3 regions of the Streptomyces sp. NPDC004051 genome follow, and region 2 is predicted to be linked to each of the others. Evidence: riboswitches for the same ligand, from Rfam matches in the RefSeq annotation. Region 2 holds a riboswitch; each other region holds the start of a gene.
The links. A riboswitch is a leader RNA that binds a small molecule or an ion and turns the genes downstream of it on or off. The one in region 2 is predicted to bind glycine.
Positions count from the first base shown of each region.

Region 1: linked by a shared signal. The riboswitch ahead of gcvT (glycine cleavage system aminomethyltransferase GcvT) and the one ahead of cycA (D-serine/D-alanine/glycine transporter) in region 2 are both predicted to bind glycine.
Region 3: linked by a shared signal. The riboswitch ahead of gcvP (aminomethyl-transferring glycine dehydrogenase) and the one ahead of cycA (D-serine/D-alanine/glycine transporter) in region 2 are both predicted to bind glycine.

Region 1 is NZ_JBSGHG010000009.1:1,878-7,071, forward strand. Features, by position in the region: gene glyA (serine hydroxymethyltransferase) at 1-1,060, opposite strand, end outside; gene gcvH (glycine cleavage system protein GcvH) at 1,076-1,453, opposite strand; gene gcvT (glycine cleavage system aminomethyltransferase GcvT) at 1,607-2,734, opposite strand; glycine riboswitch at 2,802-2,924, opposite strand; glycine riboswitch at 2,925-3,022, opposite strand; gene ACWEQO_RS12525 (AAA family ATPase) at 3,241-3,906, shown strand; gene ACWEQO_RS12530 (enhanced serine sensitivity protein SseB) at 4,036-4,827, shown strand; gene ACWEQO_RS12535 (enhanced serine sensitivity protein SseB C-terminal domain-containing protein) at 4,968-5,194, shown strand, end outside.
Region 2 is NZ_JBSGHG010000010.1:181,554-186,747, reverse strand. Features, by position in the region: gene ACWEQO_RS14215 (restriction endonuclease) at 31-783, opposite strand; gene ACWEQO_RS14210 (YceI family protein) at 1,283-2,161, shown strand; glycine riboswitch at 2,300-2,396, shown strand; glycine riboswitch at 2,397-2,488, shown strand; gene cycA (D-serine/D-alanine/glycine transporter) at 2,799-4,283, shown strand; gene ACWEQO_RS14200 (aldo/keto reductase) at 4,469-5,194, shown strand, end outside.
Region 3 is NZ_JBSGHG010000008.1:197,225-202,418, reverse strand. Features, by position in the region: gene ACWEQO_RS12455 (MerR family transcriptional regulator) at 1-544, shown strand, start outside; partial or broken gene ACWEQO_RS12450 (DNA polymerase IV) at 628-2,185, shown strand; gene ACWEQO_RS12445 (PRC-barrel domain-containing protein) at 2,101-2,478, opposite strand; glycine riboswitch at 2,597-2,693, shown strand; gene gcvP (aminomethyl-transferring glycine dehydrogenase) at 2,866-5,194, shown strand, end outside.

The DNA of each region.
Region 1 (5,194 bases), on a different contig from region 2:
CGTTCGGGATCGCGTTGCGGTTGACGGTGATGCCGACCTCGTGGAGACGGTCCTCGGCCTGCTGCCCGTCGAGCTCGGAGTCGCGCAGGTCGACCAGGACCAGGTGCACGTCCGTGCCGCCGGACAGCACGTCCACGCCCACGGCCTTGACGTCGTCCTCGACCAGGCGCTCGGCCAGGATGCGGGCGCCCTCCAGGGTGCGGCGCTGCCGGTCCCTGAAGTCCTCGGACGCGGCGACCTTGAAGGCGACCGCCTTGGCCGCGATCACGTGCTCCAGCGGGCCGCCCTGCTGGCCGGGGAAGACCGCAGAATTGATCTTCTTGGCCAGCTCGGCCGTGGAGAGGATCACCCCGCCGCGCGGACCGCCGAGGGTCTTGTGCGTGGTCGTGGTGACGACGTGGGCGTGCGGGACCGGGTTCGGGTGCAGGCCCGCCGCGACCAGACCGGCGAAGTGCGCCATGTCGACCATGAGGTACGCGCCGACCTCGTCCGCGATCCGGCGGAACGCGGCGAAGTCCAGCTGACGCGGGTACGCCGACCAGCCGGCGACGATCAGCTTCGGCTTCCTCTCCTTGGCCAGCCGCTCGACCTCGGCCATGTCGACCTGGCCGTCGTCGCCGACGTGGTAGGCGACCACGTCGTAGAGCTTGCCGGAGAAGTTGATCTTCATGCCGTGGGTCAGGTGCCCGCCGTGCGCGAGGTTCAGGCCCATGATCGTGTCGCCGGGCTTGAGCAGCGCGAACATCGCGGCGGCGTTGGCCTGCGCGCCCGAGTGCGGCTGCACGTTGGCGTGCTCGGCGCCGAAGAGTTCCTTGACCCGGTCGATGGCGATCTGCTCGATCACGTCGACGTGCTCGCAGCCGCCGTAGTAGCGGCGGCCGGGGTAGCCCTCGGCGTACTTGTTGGTGAGGACCGTGCCCTGGGCCTCCATGACCGCGACCGGGGCGAAGTTCTCCGAGGCGATCATCTCGAGGGTGGACTGCTGGCGGTGCAGCTCGGCGTCGACCGCCGCCGCGACGGCCGGGTCGAGCTCGTGCAGCGGGATGTTCAGGAGCGACATGGGGTGACGGCCTCCTCAGCCCTGGACGAAGGCGTCGTACTCGGCGGCCGAGAGCAGGTCGGCCGGCTCGTCGCTCACCCGCACCTTGAACAGCCAGCCGCCCTCGAAGGGGGCCGAGTTCACCAGCGACGGGTCGTTCACCACGTCCTCGTTGACCTCGGTGACCTCGCCGGTGACCGGGCAGTACAGGTCGCTGACCGACTTGGTCGACTCCAGCTCGCCGCAGGTCTCGCCCGCGGTCACGGTGTCGCCGACGTCCGGGAGCTGGACGAACACGATGTCGCCGAGCGCGTTGGCCGCGTGCTCCGTGATGCCGATCGTCGACACGCCGTCCTCGGCGGCCGTCAGCCACTCGTGTTCCTTGCTGTAACGCAGCTGCTGGGGGTTGCTCATGATCTGGATCCTCCTGTGTGCGAGGGACCGCCGGGGTCGACGGCGGAGAAAGGGGACGAAAGGGGTGGATGGAGCCGAAGGGAGGGGTGGGGGGGCGGAGGTCACGGCCCCGACCGGCGCGGTCGCGTACGCGGCCCACGTCCTACGGCGGTGTCACTTCTGCCGCTGGTAGAACGGCAGCGCCACGACCTCGTACGGCTCGTGGCTGCCGCGGATGTCCACGCCCACGCCCGGGGTACCCGGCGCCGAGTGCGCCACGTCGACGTACGCCATCGCGATCGGCTTGCCCAGCGTCGGCGCGGGCGCCCCGGAGGTGACCTCGCCGATCACCTCGCCGCCGGCCACCACCGGGTACCCGGCGCGCGGGACCCGGCGGCCCTCGGCGACCAGGCCCACCAGGGCGCGGGGCGGGGTCCGCTCGGCGCGGGCGGCGGCCTCGGTCAGGGCGGCACGGCCCACGAAGTCGCCCTCCTTCTCGAACTTCACGACCCGGCCGAACCCGGCGTCGAACGGCGTCAGCGAGGCGCTCAGCTCATTGCCGTACAGCGGCATGCCGGCCTCCAGGCGCAGCGTGTCCCGGCAGGCCAGCCCGCACGGGGTCACCCCCACGCCCTCGCCCGCCTCGGTCAGCGCCTGCCACACCCCGACCGCGTGCTCCGGCGCGACGAACAGCTCGAAGCCGTCCTCACCGGTGTAGCCGGTCCGGGCGATGAGCGCGGGGACGCCGGCGACCGTGCCGGGCAGGCCGGCGTAGTACTTCAGGCCGTCCAGGTCCGAATCGGTCAGGCTCTTGAGGATGCCGGCGGCCTCGGGGCCCTGCACCGCGATCAGCGCGTAGGCGTCGCGGTCGTCGCGGACCTCGGCGTCGAAGCCCGCCGACCGCTCCACGAGGGCGTCCAGCACCACCTGGGCGTTGGAGGCGTTGGCGACGACCAGGTACTCGGGGGCTTCGACCGCACCGAGCCGGTAGACGATCAGGTCGTCCAGGATGCCGCCGTCCTCGTTGCAGATCATGGTGTAGCGGGCGCGGCCGGGCTTGACGGTCCCGATGTTGCCGATCAGGGCGTAGTCCAGGAACCGCGCCGCCTGCGGGCCGGTGACGGTGATCTCGCCCATGTGCGAGAGGTCGAAGAGGCCCGCCTTCGTGCGCACGGCGTTGTGCTCGTCGCGCTCGGAGCCGTAGCGCAGGGGCATGTCCCAGCCGGCGAAGTCGGTCATCGTGGCGCCGAGCGAACGATGCAGGGCGTCGAGCGCTGTCCGGCGGAGTTCGGTACTGCTCATCGGTCGGTCTCCCAGGGCGATGGGGTCCCCCGTCGGCCGGGGCCGGGCACGGGGAGGGCGAGGACGTTCCTCCCCATCTGTCATCGGAACCTGAGAGGTTCGCCATGACCGTCCGCGCAGGGGACGTCACGGCTTGCACCTTGGGTGGAGCCACCGGAAACTCGCGCGGCGGCCCGCTTTTCAGATGTGCCTGGCCCGCGCGGTAACGGTGCCTGAGAGATTCAAGGGAGGGACTTGCTCCTTCGGCGCCCCGGCGAAACGTGCCAGGGACTCTCCCGCGCGGATTCAAACGGCCGGTATGCAGTTGGCGCGCTCATCATTGCACGCATCGTGAGGCTTCGGCAGGGGGACCTTTCCCTCGTGAGCACAGGGTGCTCAGGTCTGTACGGAGGGCTGTGACAGGTCTGTATCGAGAAACGGACGGAATGAAGAGGCGTCCGCCGTTACCGTCTCTTTACACTCGGCGGGGAGGGTGCTCCGGCACTTGCCCCAGGGGAGGACTCACGGTGAACAGGACCACGGCGTACGCCACGACGGGTGTCGCGCCGCCCGGGCAGCAGGCCCCCTCGTCCGGGGAGGCCCACGGCGCGCGGCCGGCGCCCGTCGTCCGCGACCTGCGCGCGTGCGCCGGCCGCGGTCCGCACGCCCTGGTCTTCGGCCCCCGCGACCTCGTCGTGGTCACCGGACTGCCCGGCAGCGGCAAGTCCACGCTGATGCGGCGCGCGGTGCGCGGCACCCGGATCGACTCCCAGGACACCCGCGACCGCTGGGACCGCCGCATGCCGCGCCTCCTGCCGTACGCGGTGTACCGGCCCCTGGTCCGCCTCGACCACTACGCCGGGCTGCGCCGAGCCCTGCGCACCGGCGAGGGGGTCGTCGTGCACGACTGCGGTACCCACGCCTGGGTGCGCCGCTGGCTGGCCCGCGAGGCCCGCCGCCGGGGCGCGGGGCTGCACCTGCTGCTGCTGGCCGTCCCCCCGGAGCAGGCACTGGACGGTCAGCGTGAGCGCGGCCGCGGTGTCTCCCGGTACGCCTTCCTGCGGCACCGCACCGCCGTCGACCGGCTGCTGCGGTCCGTGGAGCGCGGCGACCTGCCCGCGGGCTGCGGAACGGCGGTCCTGGTCGACCGGGACGCGGCGGACACGCTGCGCCGCATCGACTTCACGGGCTGACGACCGCACGGGCGGGCGTGGCACGGGCGGGCGGGTGCACGGGCGGGCGGGTGCACGGGCTGCCGGCTGCGGAGCGGCAGCGGTTAGCCTTTTCAGCCACAGCAGTGGTTCCAGGCAGGCGGTAGGCAGATGGACTTCCCGGCGGGCTTCTCCGCGGACTTCCCGGCACAGACTCACCCCCATCCGCACGGAGGATGGCCCGGCAACGAGTTGGAGGAGGTGCTCTCCGCCTCCCTCGGCGTCCCCGCGGCGGACGGCCGGATCATCGAGGTACTGGGCAGGAGCCCCGTCTGGGTTCCGCTGCCGAACGGCGGCGGCCCGCACAGCGGCCCGCTGGACCTGCCCACCCTGGAGATCGAGGGGCAGGCGTACGTCCCGGTCTTCAGTTCCGAGGAACAGTTCCGCCAGGTCGTCGGCTCCCACATGTCGTTCACCGTCGCGCCCGCGGTGGAGTTCGCGCGGGGTCTGCCGCCGCAGGCCGGGATCGCGGTGAACCCCGGCGGAGTGGTCGGCGTCCCGCTGCCGCCGCCCGCCGTGGCCGAACTGTGCCGCGCCGGACGCGGCCCGCTGGACGATCCGGCGGGCGGCGGCCGGGTCAAGCTGTTCGAGCCCGACTGGCAGGAGGATCCGGTGGACTTCCTCGCCGCCGCGGGCGCGGAGTTCGAGTCGACCGGTGTCGTCAGCACCGCCCGCCGCTGCCTCGCCGAGATCGAGACCGCGGACCCGGTGCTGTTCATCGGGGTCGAACTCTCCCGGTGGGAGGGCGATCTGCGGAGCCTCCCCGGCGACGCCCTGGGCCGCGCGCTGGGCCTCCGGCCGGTGAAGTGGCCCGTCAACCTGGTTCTGCTGGACGTGGCCCAGGACCCGGTCGGCGAGTGGATGCGCGACCGCGTCCGCCCCTTCTACCAGCGCGAGGGCTGACCCGCCCGGCGGAGCCGCGGGCGGCCGCCCGCCCCTCGGCCCGCCGGCGCCCGCCGGACGGGCGGAGCCCCCGGGCCGCGGGCGGCTTAAGCTAGGTTCATTGGCTGGGGCGAGGGTGTTGTACGGAGGGGCGATACAAAGTGAGCGCTGGCACCGCGGCGGCCGGGCAGGTCGAGCACATGCTGCGCCAGGTGACCCCCGGGCGTTACGACGCCTATGAGGCGTTGCTTCGTGCGCTCGCGACCCCCTCCTCCGGTCATGTCTGGATGCTGCTGTGGCACGGTCAGGCCGGTTCCCCGGACGCCCAGTACGCGAACATGGAGGTCGACGGCTTCGGCTACGCGCCCTGTGTGACCTCCGCCCAGGA
Region 2 (5,194 bases):
CTGGACGAAGTCCACCGGCGCTGACCGGTGTCAGCGGGCTTCGGCGTCCCGAACGGCTTTCACGGCCTCCCAGGGCCGGGGCCCGCTTCCCTCTGCCCAGCGCACCAACGCCTGCCGGTCCACACACACGATTCCGCACTGCTCGGCGTACTCCACCGCCGGCGCGGTGAAGTCGCTGGTGGTGACCAGGACAGCGACGTCGGCCTCGTGGATGGCGAAGCAGGTGCCGCCGAAACGCTGCATGTCCTGAGAACCGACCCGGTGGGAGTCGCCGTAGCGCTTGCACTGGATGACGACCCGCCACCCCTCGGGCGACACGGCGACAACGTCGGCGCCCAGATCCCCGGCACCGCCCACGACTTCCACACCGGAGCAGCCGTCGCGCTCGCAGAGGGAGGCGACCGCGGCCTCGAATTCCTCGGCATCCAGGGCGTCATAGTCGATGTCGACGTCCATGTCGAAAGCCACTCGCGGCCGGGGAACGGTCGCGGTCTCCCACGCCTCGGCCGCCTCCGTCGCCGCCTCGTCGAGCGCGGCCGCGGCCCGTCGTGCCGCTCTCGCCAGATGAAGACGGCGTCCCAGGCCCGCGACGCCTGCGGCACCCAGCAGGAGCAGGGCGAACGCCCAGCCGGGATGCCGCTCGGCGATGCCGACCGCCGTGCGGGCCCCGAATCCCAGGACGCTCACCACCACGGCCAGCAGGACGAAGAAGAAGGCTGTCGAGCGCAGGTCGAACCCGCGCCGGCGGTTCACGGTCGGCGTACGACGTACGGGGGCGGCCACGGTGATGAGTCCCCTCCTCGGGATCGATGCAAAGATCACTTCCTCCGTCTGCCCAGGACCGGAGGTCATGTGGGCGGCTGATTGCCGAGTACGACCGGACACGGCACTGCGGCCACCTTCACGAACCCACGAATTCACGAACGAGCGGCGGCGAAGCTCCTCACACACCCCAACCAGCCCCAGATGGCCGGAAATCCCCCGACTCGACACCAGCAGCAACAGAACACCATGAAGGTCCGACGTCGGGCCCCGGGCCGTCTCGTCAGACGTCGAAGGGGGTGACCGGACAGAGGAGCCGAGGGCGGGTGGGTGATCTTGATCGAGAGCCTGTCCGCCGGGAGCTTCGTCGTGCCGTGCAGACCTCGTCCGCCGGCGTCCCCGGCCACGCGGCCGGACTGGAAGGGCCCAGGGTAGCTGCCTATTGCATCCAAAGCCTCGGGGGTGATCGAATGTGCGTCCGGCGATCGGTGTTCTTGACGTTATGCAGAGGGTGTCGCACATGATGGGCCGCTGGCTGGCAAGCAGAACGAAACAGCGTCAGACAGGCCCCCTGGCAGCTGTGCAGACTCCCTCCGATGCCGGGGTGCTGAGCTGCCGGGTTCTCGGCCCGGCCGACGAGCCGGTGCCGAACGCCCGGTACGCGATCAACGACACCGTGGGACGCACACTGGTCGAGGGTGGGACGGATCCCTTCGGATCGTTCGTGGCCACGATTCCGGCGGGAGAGTACCGGCTCACGGTGTCCGCCGGGGGGTACCTGCCGTACCGGGTGCCGTGCACGGTCACCGAGAACTCCCTCACCTCGCTCGGCGACGTGACCCTGCAGGCGGCACAGCCGCTGGAGATGCCCGCGCCGGGTGACTGGGAGATCGATCTGGCGCACTCCTCGATCGTCTGCACCGCACAGCACATCGGGATGGCCCGGGTGCACGGCCGGTTCAACTCCTTCGCCGGGGTGGTGCGGATCGCCGGCGACGCGGCGCAGACGGCGATGCACGTGGTGATCGACGCGGGATCCATCGACACCAACATGAGGATGCGTGACGACCATCTGCGGTCGGCGGACTTCCTGGCCGTGGAGCGGTTTCCCACCATCGAGTTCTACAGCGACCGCTTCGTGCCCCGGGGCGGCAACCGGTGGGACGTCATCGGCGAGTTGTGGCTGCGCGGGGTGGCCCGTACGGTCACGCTGGACGTGGAGTACCTCGGGCTCGGCAACGGCATGCAGGGCGAGGCCCGGGCGGTCTGCCGGGCCACCGCCGAACTGCACCGCGACGACTTCCAGGTGAGCTGGCAGACGATGCTGGCGCGGGGTATCGCCGCCGTCGGCCCCACCATCCGGGTCGACATCGACGTGCAGGTCGTACCCCAGAGCTGACCGGCCGGCCTGCCCCCGCGCCCGCGCCCTCGGGAAGGCGGCACGGTCCTGGAACACCGCCCTGCCCGGCAGTAAACGATCATCGTTCTCGCAGCTCTTGACCGGCCGCCGGTGCGGGCCTAGCCTCACATCGCCGCTCATCCCGCTGCGGGAGAGCACCGGGTCAGCCAGACCCGGGCGCCGAAGGAGCAACACCTCCCCGGAAACTCTCAGGCACCCCTACCGCTCGGGCAGGCACCTCTGGAAAGCAGGCGCTCCCGTGCCTCGCCCACGGTGCAAGCCGCGGACCTCCGCGGCGAAGCTCTCAGGCTCCATGACAGAGGGGGAGGCTCCGCTCGGCAGCGCGGGTTCCTGCCCGTGCCCGACTCCTGAGGACCCCCCGATGGCTTTCTCGTTACCCCACCGCCGGCCGCCTGCCGCCCGCCGGCATCCCGACTGAGCTCCGGCTCTCCCCCACGGCCCTCCTGGGCCCACGCTCCCTGAAGGCGTGTTCGGCGTGCCCGGCACTTTTCCCGCCGGTCGCTCCCTCACTCATGCCGACTCTTTGTGCCCACTCGCTCCCCTCATACGTGTGCGGTCGTCTTCCAGGACACGCCTGTCCCGGCCCGCACGCACCGAAGATCCACGAGGTTCGCACATGCACAACAGCAGCAAAGCCGTCCCGACCACCGCCCCGAAGCCCGAGGCGGATCCCGGACAGCCCTCCTCCCCCACAGGTGAACAGCACCTCTCCCGGCAGTTGTCCAACCGGCACATCCAGCTGATCGCGATCGGCGGCGCCATCGGCACCGGCCTGTTCATGGGATCGGGCAAGACGATCTCACTGGCCGGCCCCTCGGTGATCTTCGTTTACATGATCATCGGCGCGATGCTGTTCTTCGTGATGCGGGCGATGGGAGAGCTGCTGCTCTCCAACCTGCGCTACAAGTCCTTCGCCGACTTCGCCTCGGACCTCCTCGGACCGTGGGCCGGCTTCTTCACGGGATGGACCTACTGGTTCTGCTGGATCGTCACCGGTGTCGCCGACGTCATCGCGATCGCCGGGTACGTGTCGTACTGGTGGGAAGGGCTCGCGCTGTGGATTCCGGCGCTCGCGGCGGTCGTCCTGCTGATCGTCCTGAACCTGCCCACGGTGAAGGCGTTCGGTGAGACCGAGTTCTGGTTCGCACTGATCAAGATCATCGCCATCGTGACGCTGATCGTCGTCGGATTCGGCATGGTGCTGGGCGGCTTCCAGGCGCCCGGGGGCACCACCGCGAGCTTCTCCAACCTCTGGAACGACGGCGGCTTCTTCCCCACCGGTCCCATGGGGTTCGTCGCGGGATTCCAGATCGCGACCTTCGCCTTCGTCGGCATCGAACTGGTCGGCACCACCGCTGCGGAGACCAAGAACCCGGAGCGGAACCTGCCCAAGGCGATCAACTCGATCCCGGTGCGCGTGATGCTGTTCTACGTGGTCGCCCTGATCGCGATCATCTCCGTCACTCCCTGGCGCCAGATCAGCCCGGACCGCAGCCCCTTCGTCGTGATGTTCACACTGGCCGGCCTCGGCATCGCCGCCTCCGTGATCAACTTCGTGGTACTGACCTCCGCCGCCTCGTCCGCGAACTCGGGCATCTACTCCACCTCACGGATGGTCTACGGCCTGGCTCACGAAGGCGACGCACCGGCACGGTTCGGCAGGCTCACCTCCCGGAAGGTACCGGTCAACGCCCTGCTCCTGTCCGGTCTCTTCCTGCTCCCCGGCGTCGTCATGGTCACCATGGGCGACTCGATCATCGAGGCCTTCACGCTGGTGACCACCATCTCGGCCCTGCTGTTCATGTTCGTCTGGTCGATCATCCTGATCTGCTACCTCGTGTACCGCAGGCGCCGTCCCCACCTGCACGAGGCGTCGACGTTCAAGATGCCCGGCGGCGTCGTCATGTGCTACGTCGTACTCGCCTTCTTCGCGTTCCTCGTCTGGGCGCTGACCCAGAAGGAGGACACCCTGCAGGCGCTGCTGGTGACCCCGGTGTGGTTCGTCGTCCTCGGCATCGCGTGGACGGTGCTCCGTCACCGCCGCCGTCAGGCCCGGCAGACGGCGGCAGTGACGGGCTCCCCGGAACAGCCCCTGCACTGAGGTGACGCCGCGGCCCTCCCGGAACCGAGGTTCCGGGAGGGCCGCGGCGTGCCTGGAGGCAGCGGTGCCCGTGTCGTCCGGCGCCTCTCACGGGATGCCGGGGAGCGGAATCCGTCGCTAAATGGATGAGCGGCTCGGTGTCGGCCGACCGATGAACGCGGGTGCGGAAAAGACTGGGAGACGGCATGCAGAAGCGCAGTCTGCGGGACCTTCAGGTATCGGCCATCGGCCTGGGGTGCATGGGTATGTCCGCCTTCTACGGATCCACCGACCGGGAGGAGGCGATCGCGACCGTCCGGCGCGCCCTGGACCTCGGGGTGAACTTTCTCGACACCGCGCAGATGTACGGGCCGCTCACCAACGAGTCACTGATCGGCGAGGCGATCCGGGGGCATCGCGACGAGTACGTGATCGCGACGAAGTTCAACTACCGGATGGACAACGCCGTACCCGGGGACATCAGCACGGTCGGCCCCCAGGACGGCTCGGCCGAGCACGTCCGGAGCTCGGTCCACGGTTCCCTGCAGCGGCTGGGTACCGACCACATCGACCTGTACTACCAGCACCGGGTCGACCCGAACGTACCCATCGAGGAGACCGCCGGCGCGCTGGGCGAACTGGTCGCCGAGGGCAAGGTGCGGTACATCGGCCTGAGCGAGGCGAGTGCGGAGACCCTCCGGCGCGCCCACGCCGTGCACCCGGTCACCGCGGTGCAGACCGAGTACTCGCTGTGGTCACGGGACGTGGAGGCCGAGGTGCTGCCCGCCTGCCGGGAGCTGGGCATCGGCTTCGTGCCGTATTCGCCGCTCGGCCGCGGTTTCCTCGCCGGGCGGTTCACCTCGCCGGACGAGCTGGACGCGGACGACTGGCGCCGGGAGAACCCGCGCTTCCAGGACGCCAACCTGGAGGCG
Region 3 (5,194 bases), on a different contig from region 2:
GCGGCCGGCGGCCGTGCCGGGCGGCGGAGGGGCGACGACGTCCATGGTGTCCGAGGAGATCGGCTATCGCGGCCCCACGGCCTGCGCGGCCGCCGGCATCACCTACCGGCAACTGGACTACTGGGCCCGTACGGGACTGGTCGAGCCGAGCGTGCGGCCCGCGCACGGCTCCGGGACGCAGCGGCTGTACAGCTTCCGGGACGTCGTCGTCCTGAAGATCGTCAAGCGGTTCCTGGACACCGGGGTGTCGCTGCAGAACATTCGTACCGCCGTCCAGCATCTGCGGGAGCGGGGCTTCCGTGACCTGGAGCGCATGACGCTGATGAGCGACGGCGCCACGGTCTACGAGTGCGACACGCCGGACGAGGTGCATGCCCTGCTCCAGGGCGGCCAGGGGATTTTCGGGATCGCCGTCGGTGTGGTGTGGCGGGATGTCGAGAGCGCGCTGTCCCAGTTGCACGGGGAGCGCGTCGACACCGGGGAGACGCTGATCGGGCCCAACCCGGCGGACGAGCTGGCGCGGCGGCGGAACCGCGCGGTCTGAGCCGTCGGGCCGGCTGGGCGACCCGTGCCGTTCGGGGCGGTCGGTGGCCGGCACTGTCAGTGGCATAGGGCAGCATCGGGGATGTGAGATCCGCGCCCACCATCCTGCACCTCGACATGGACGCCTTCTACGCCTCGGTGGAGCAGGCGTCCAAGCCGAGCCTGCGGGGGAAAGCCGTGATCGTGGGCGGGCTCGGGCCGCGCGGGGTGGTCGCCACCGCCTCGTACGAGGCCCGGCTCTTCGGCGTGCGTTCCGCGCTGCCCATGGCCCAGGCGCGGCGGCTCGCGCCGAACGCGGCGTACCTCGTGCCGCGCTTCGCGTTCTACCGGTCGATCAGCGACCAGGTGATGGGGCTGCTGCGGGAGCTGTCGCCGCTGGTGGAGCCCTTGAGCCTGGACGAGGCGTTCGTGGACCTGGAGGCCGGCGGGGCGGCCTGGGACGAGCGGTCGGCCCGGCTGGCCGGGGCGAGGCTGCGCGCGGACATACGGGCGGTCACCGGGCTCACCGGGTCCGTCGGGCTCGCCGCCTCCAAGATGCTGGCGAAGATCGCCTCGGAGCAGGCGAAGCCCGACGGACTGGTGCTCATCGAGCCGGGGAGGGAGCGGGCCCTGCTGGCGCCGCTCCCGGTCCGGACGCTGCCGGGGGTGGGGCCCGCCACCGGTGACCACCTGCGCAGGGCCGGGATCCACACGGTCGAAGAGCTCGCCGAGGCCGGGGAGGACGAGCTGGTGCGGTTGCTCGGCAAGGCACACGGACACGCGCTGTACGCCATGGCCCTGGCACGGGACGAACGGCCCGTGGTGGCCGAGCGGGAGACGAAGTCGGTGTCGGTCGAGGACACGTACGACGTGGACATCCACGACCGGGTGCGGGTCGGGACGGAGGTACGGAGGCTCGCCGACCGCTGTGTGAGCAGACTGCGGGGAGCGGGGCTGGCGGGACGGACCATCGTGCTGAAGGTGCGGCGCTACGACTTCTCGACGCTCACCCGGTCCGAGACGCTGCGGGGCCCCACGGACGATCCGGCGGTGGTGCGCGAGGCGGCGGCGCGGTTGTTGGGCTCGGTCGACACGACAGGCGGGGTACGGCTGCTGGGCGTGGGAGTCAGTGGACTCGCGGACTACACCCAGGAGGACCTGTTCGCGCAGGCGGCGGAGGTCCGGGGGGAGGAGTCGCCGGGCGAGGAGGAGCAGTCGGCCGCGCCCAGGGAGGAAGAACAGCGGACGAGCGCGGGGCGGAGCTGGCCGGCCGGGCACGATGTGCGGCACAGCGAGTACGGGCACGGGTGGGTCCAGGGCAGCGGCCTGGGCCGGGTCACGGTCCGGTTCGAGACGCCCGGCTCGGCGGTGGGACGGGTGAAGACCTTCCGCACCGACGACCCGGCCCTGCAACCGGCGGATCCGCTGCCACTGGTGGACCGAAGTCCCGGGGAGGGCGAGAGGCCGCGGGTCGGCGCGGAGACGAGCGACGGCTCGGGAGCGGCCCGGGGGAGCATGGACCCGGGGCACTCGCAGGTGTGAGGGGGCCGTGGGCTTCGTGCTTCCGGCTCCGAGGGCTCAGGCCGGGTGGTCGTCCCGGTCGGCGAGTGTGCCGAAGTCGTGGTCCGGAAGCGGGGGAGGCGCGGAGATGTCCAGACCGTAGTGGTGGTAGAGCTGGAGTTCCTGCTCGGGGGAGAGGTGGCGGCCCACGCCGAAGTCGGGGGCGTCCTTGATCAGGGCGCGTTCGAAGGGAATGTGGAGGCTGCCGTCTATCAGCTCGCTCGGCTCCAGGGGGACGAAGGCGTCCCTGCTGAACAGGCCGGTGCGTATCGCCGCCCACTCGGGTATGCCGGTGGCGTCGTCGAGATAGACCTCGTCGATGGTGCCGATCCGGGTTCCGTTGCGGTCGAACGCTTTACGGCCGATCAGGTTGCGCGGATCGATGTCGGTCTGCACGGGCCCTCCACTGGTCGCAATCCGCAGTCATTCGTCAGCACTACGAAACGGCACAATCGGTCCGGCGGCCACTCGAAGGTACGGGGGTTGCCCTCGCTGGTACGCTGACAGCGGCTGCTGACCCCGTGCGGGAGAGTCCTCCGGACACCATCGGAGGGCGCCGAAGGAGCAAATCCTCCCCGGAAACTCTCAGGCCCACGTACCGCATGGACGAGGTCACTCTGGAAAGCAGGGCGGGTGTCGACGGCTCCCGCTCTCACCGACGGTGAAAGCCGGGCGCCCTGCGGCGGTCCGGTGAAGCTCTCAGGTCGAGATGACAGAGGGGGAGGCCGTCCGGGCACCCGTCATGGTGCCCCTCGAAGGTCGTCAGACCAGGAGGCCTCCACAATGACCGCCCACCGCATTCCCCTCTCCGAGCTCGAACAGGGAACGCCCTTCGAGCAGCGTCACATCGGCCCCGACCACGAGGCCCGCGCCAAAATGCTCGCGCAGGTGGGCTACGGCTCGCTCGACGAGCTGACGGCCGCGGCGGTCCCGGATGTGATCAAGAACGCCGACGCACTCGACCTGCCGGGCGCCCGGACCGAGCCCGAGGTGCTGGCCGAACTCCGGTCGCTGGCCGACCGCAACGAGGTGCTCGGCTCCATGATCGGGCTCGGGTACTACGGGACCTTCACGCCGCCCGTCATCCTGCGCAACGTGATGGAGAACCCCGCCTGGTACACGGCCTACACGCCCTACCAGCCGGAGATCTCGCAGGGACGGCTCGAGGCGCTGCTGAACTTCCAGACCATGGTGGCCGAACTGACCGGCCTGCCGACCTCCGGGGCCTCACTGCTCGACGAGGGCACGGCCGCCGCCGAGGCGATGGCGCTCTCGCGGCGCATGGGCAAGAACAAGAACGGCCTGTTCCTGGTCGACGCGGACGCGCTGCCGCAGACGATCGCCGTGATCGAGACCCGTGCCGAGCCGACCGGCGTCGAGGTTGTCGTCGCCGACCTGAGCGAGGGCATCCCCGCCGAGATCGCCGAGCGCAAGATCAACGGTGTGCTGATCCAGTACCCGGGCGCCTCCGGAGCCGTGCGTGACATCAAGCCGGTGATCGACCGGGCGCACGAGCTGGGCGCGCTGGTCACCGTCGCCGCCGATCTGCTCGCCCTCACGCTGCTGACGTCGCCCGGCGAACTCGGCGCGGACATCGCGGTCGGCACGACCCAGCGCTTCGGTGTGCCCATGGGGTTCGGCGGACCGCACGCCGGATACATGGCCGTGCACGAGAAGATGGCGCGCAGCCTGCCCGGACGGCTCGTCGGCGTCTCCGTCGACGCGGACGGCGACCAGGCCTACCGGCTCGCGCTCCAGACCCGTGAGCAGCACATCCGCCGGGAGAAGGCCACCAGCAACATCTGCACCGCCCAGGTGCTGCTCGCCGTGATGGCAGGCATGTACGCCGTCTACCACGGCCCCGAAGGGCTGCGGACCATCGCGTGGCGCACCCACCGTTACGCGACCGTCCTCGCCGAGGGGCTCCGGGCCGGCGGCGTGGAGATCGTCCACGGCTCCTACTTCGACACGCTGACCGTGCGGGTCCCGGGGCGGGGTGCCGAGATCGTCGCCGCGGCGCGGGACAACGGCGTCAACCTGCTCCTCGTCGACGCCGACCACGTCTCGATCGCCTGCGACGAGACCACCACACGGGCCAGGCTCGCCGCGGTGTGGAGCGCCTTCGGCGTCGAGGCCGGCGTCTCCGACGTCGCGGCCCTGGACGCGGCGGCGCCCGACACCCTGCCGGACGCCCTGCTGCGCACCGACGAATACCTGACGCACCCCGTCTTCCACCAGCACCGATCCGAGACCGCGATGCTGCGCTACCTGCGTCGGCTCGCCGACCGCGACTACGCGCTGGACCGCGGGATGATCCCGCTGGGCTCCTGCACCATGAAGCTCAACGCGACCACGGAGATGGAGCCGATCACCTGGCCCGAGTTCGGGCAGCTGCACCCCTTCGCGCCGGCCGAGCAGGCCGAGGGCTACCTCACGCTCATCCACGAACTGGAGGAGCGTCTCGCCGAGGTCACCGGCTACGACAAGGTGAGCCTCCAGCCCAACGCGGGTTCCCAGGGCGAACTGGCCGGGCTGCTCGCCGTGCGCGGCTACCACCGGGCCAACGGCGACGAGCAGCGCACCGTCTGCCTCATCCCGTCCTCCGCGCACGGCACCAACGCCGCCAGCGCCGTCATGGCGGGGATGAAGGTCGTCGTCGTGAAGACCGCCGAGGACGGCGAGGTCGACATGGCCGACCTGCGGGCGAAGATCGAGCAGTACCGCGACGAACTGTCGGTGCTGATGATCACGTACCCGTCGACGCACGGTGTGTTCGAGGAGCACGTCGCCGAGATCTGCGCGGCGGTGCACGAGGCCGGCGGCCAGGTGTACGTGGACGGCGCGAACCTCAACGCACTGGTCGGGCTGGCCAAGCCCGGACACTTCGGCGGCGACGTCTCGCACCTGAACCTGCACAAGACCTTCTGCATCCCGCACGGTGGCGGCGGCCCCGGCGTGGGCCCGGTCGGGGTGCGGTCGCACCTGGCGCCGTACCTGCCGAACCACCCGCTCCAGCCCGGTGCCGGGCCGGAGACCGGGATCGGGCCGGTCTCGGCCGCCCCGTGGGGCTCCGCGGGCATCCTGCCCATCTCGTGGGCGTACGTCCGGCTCA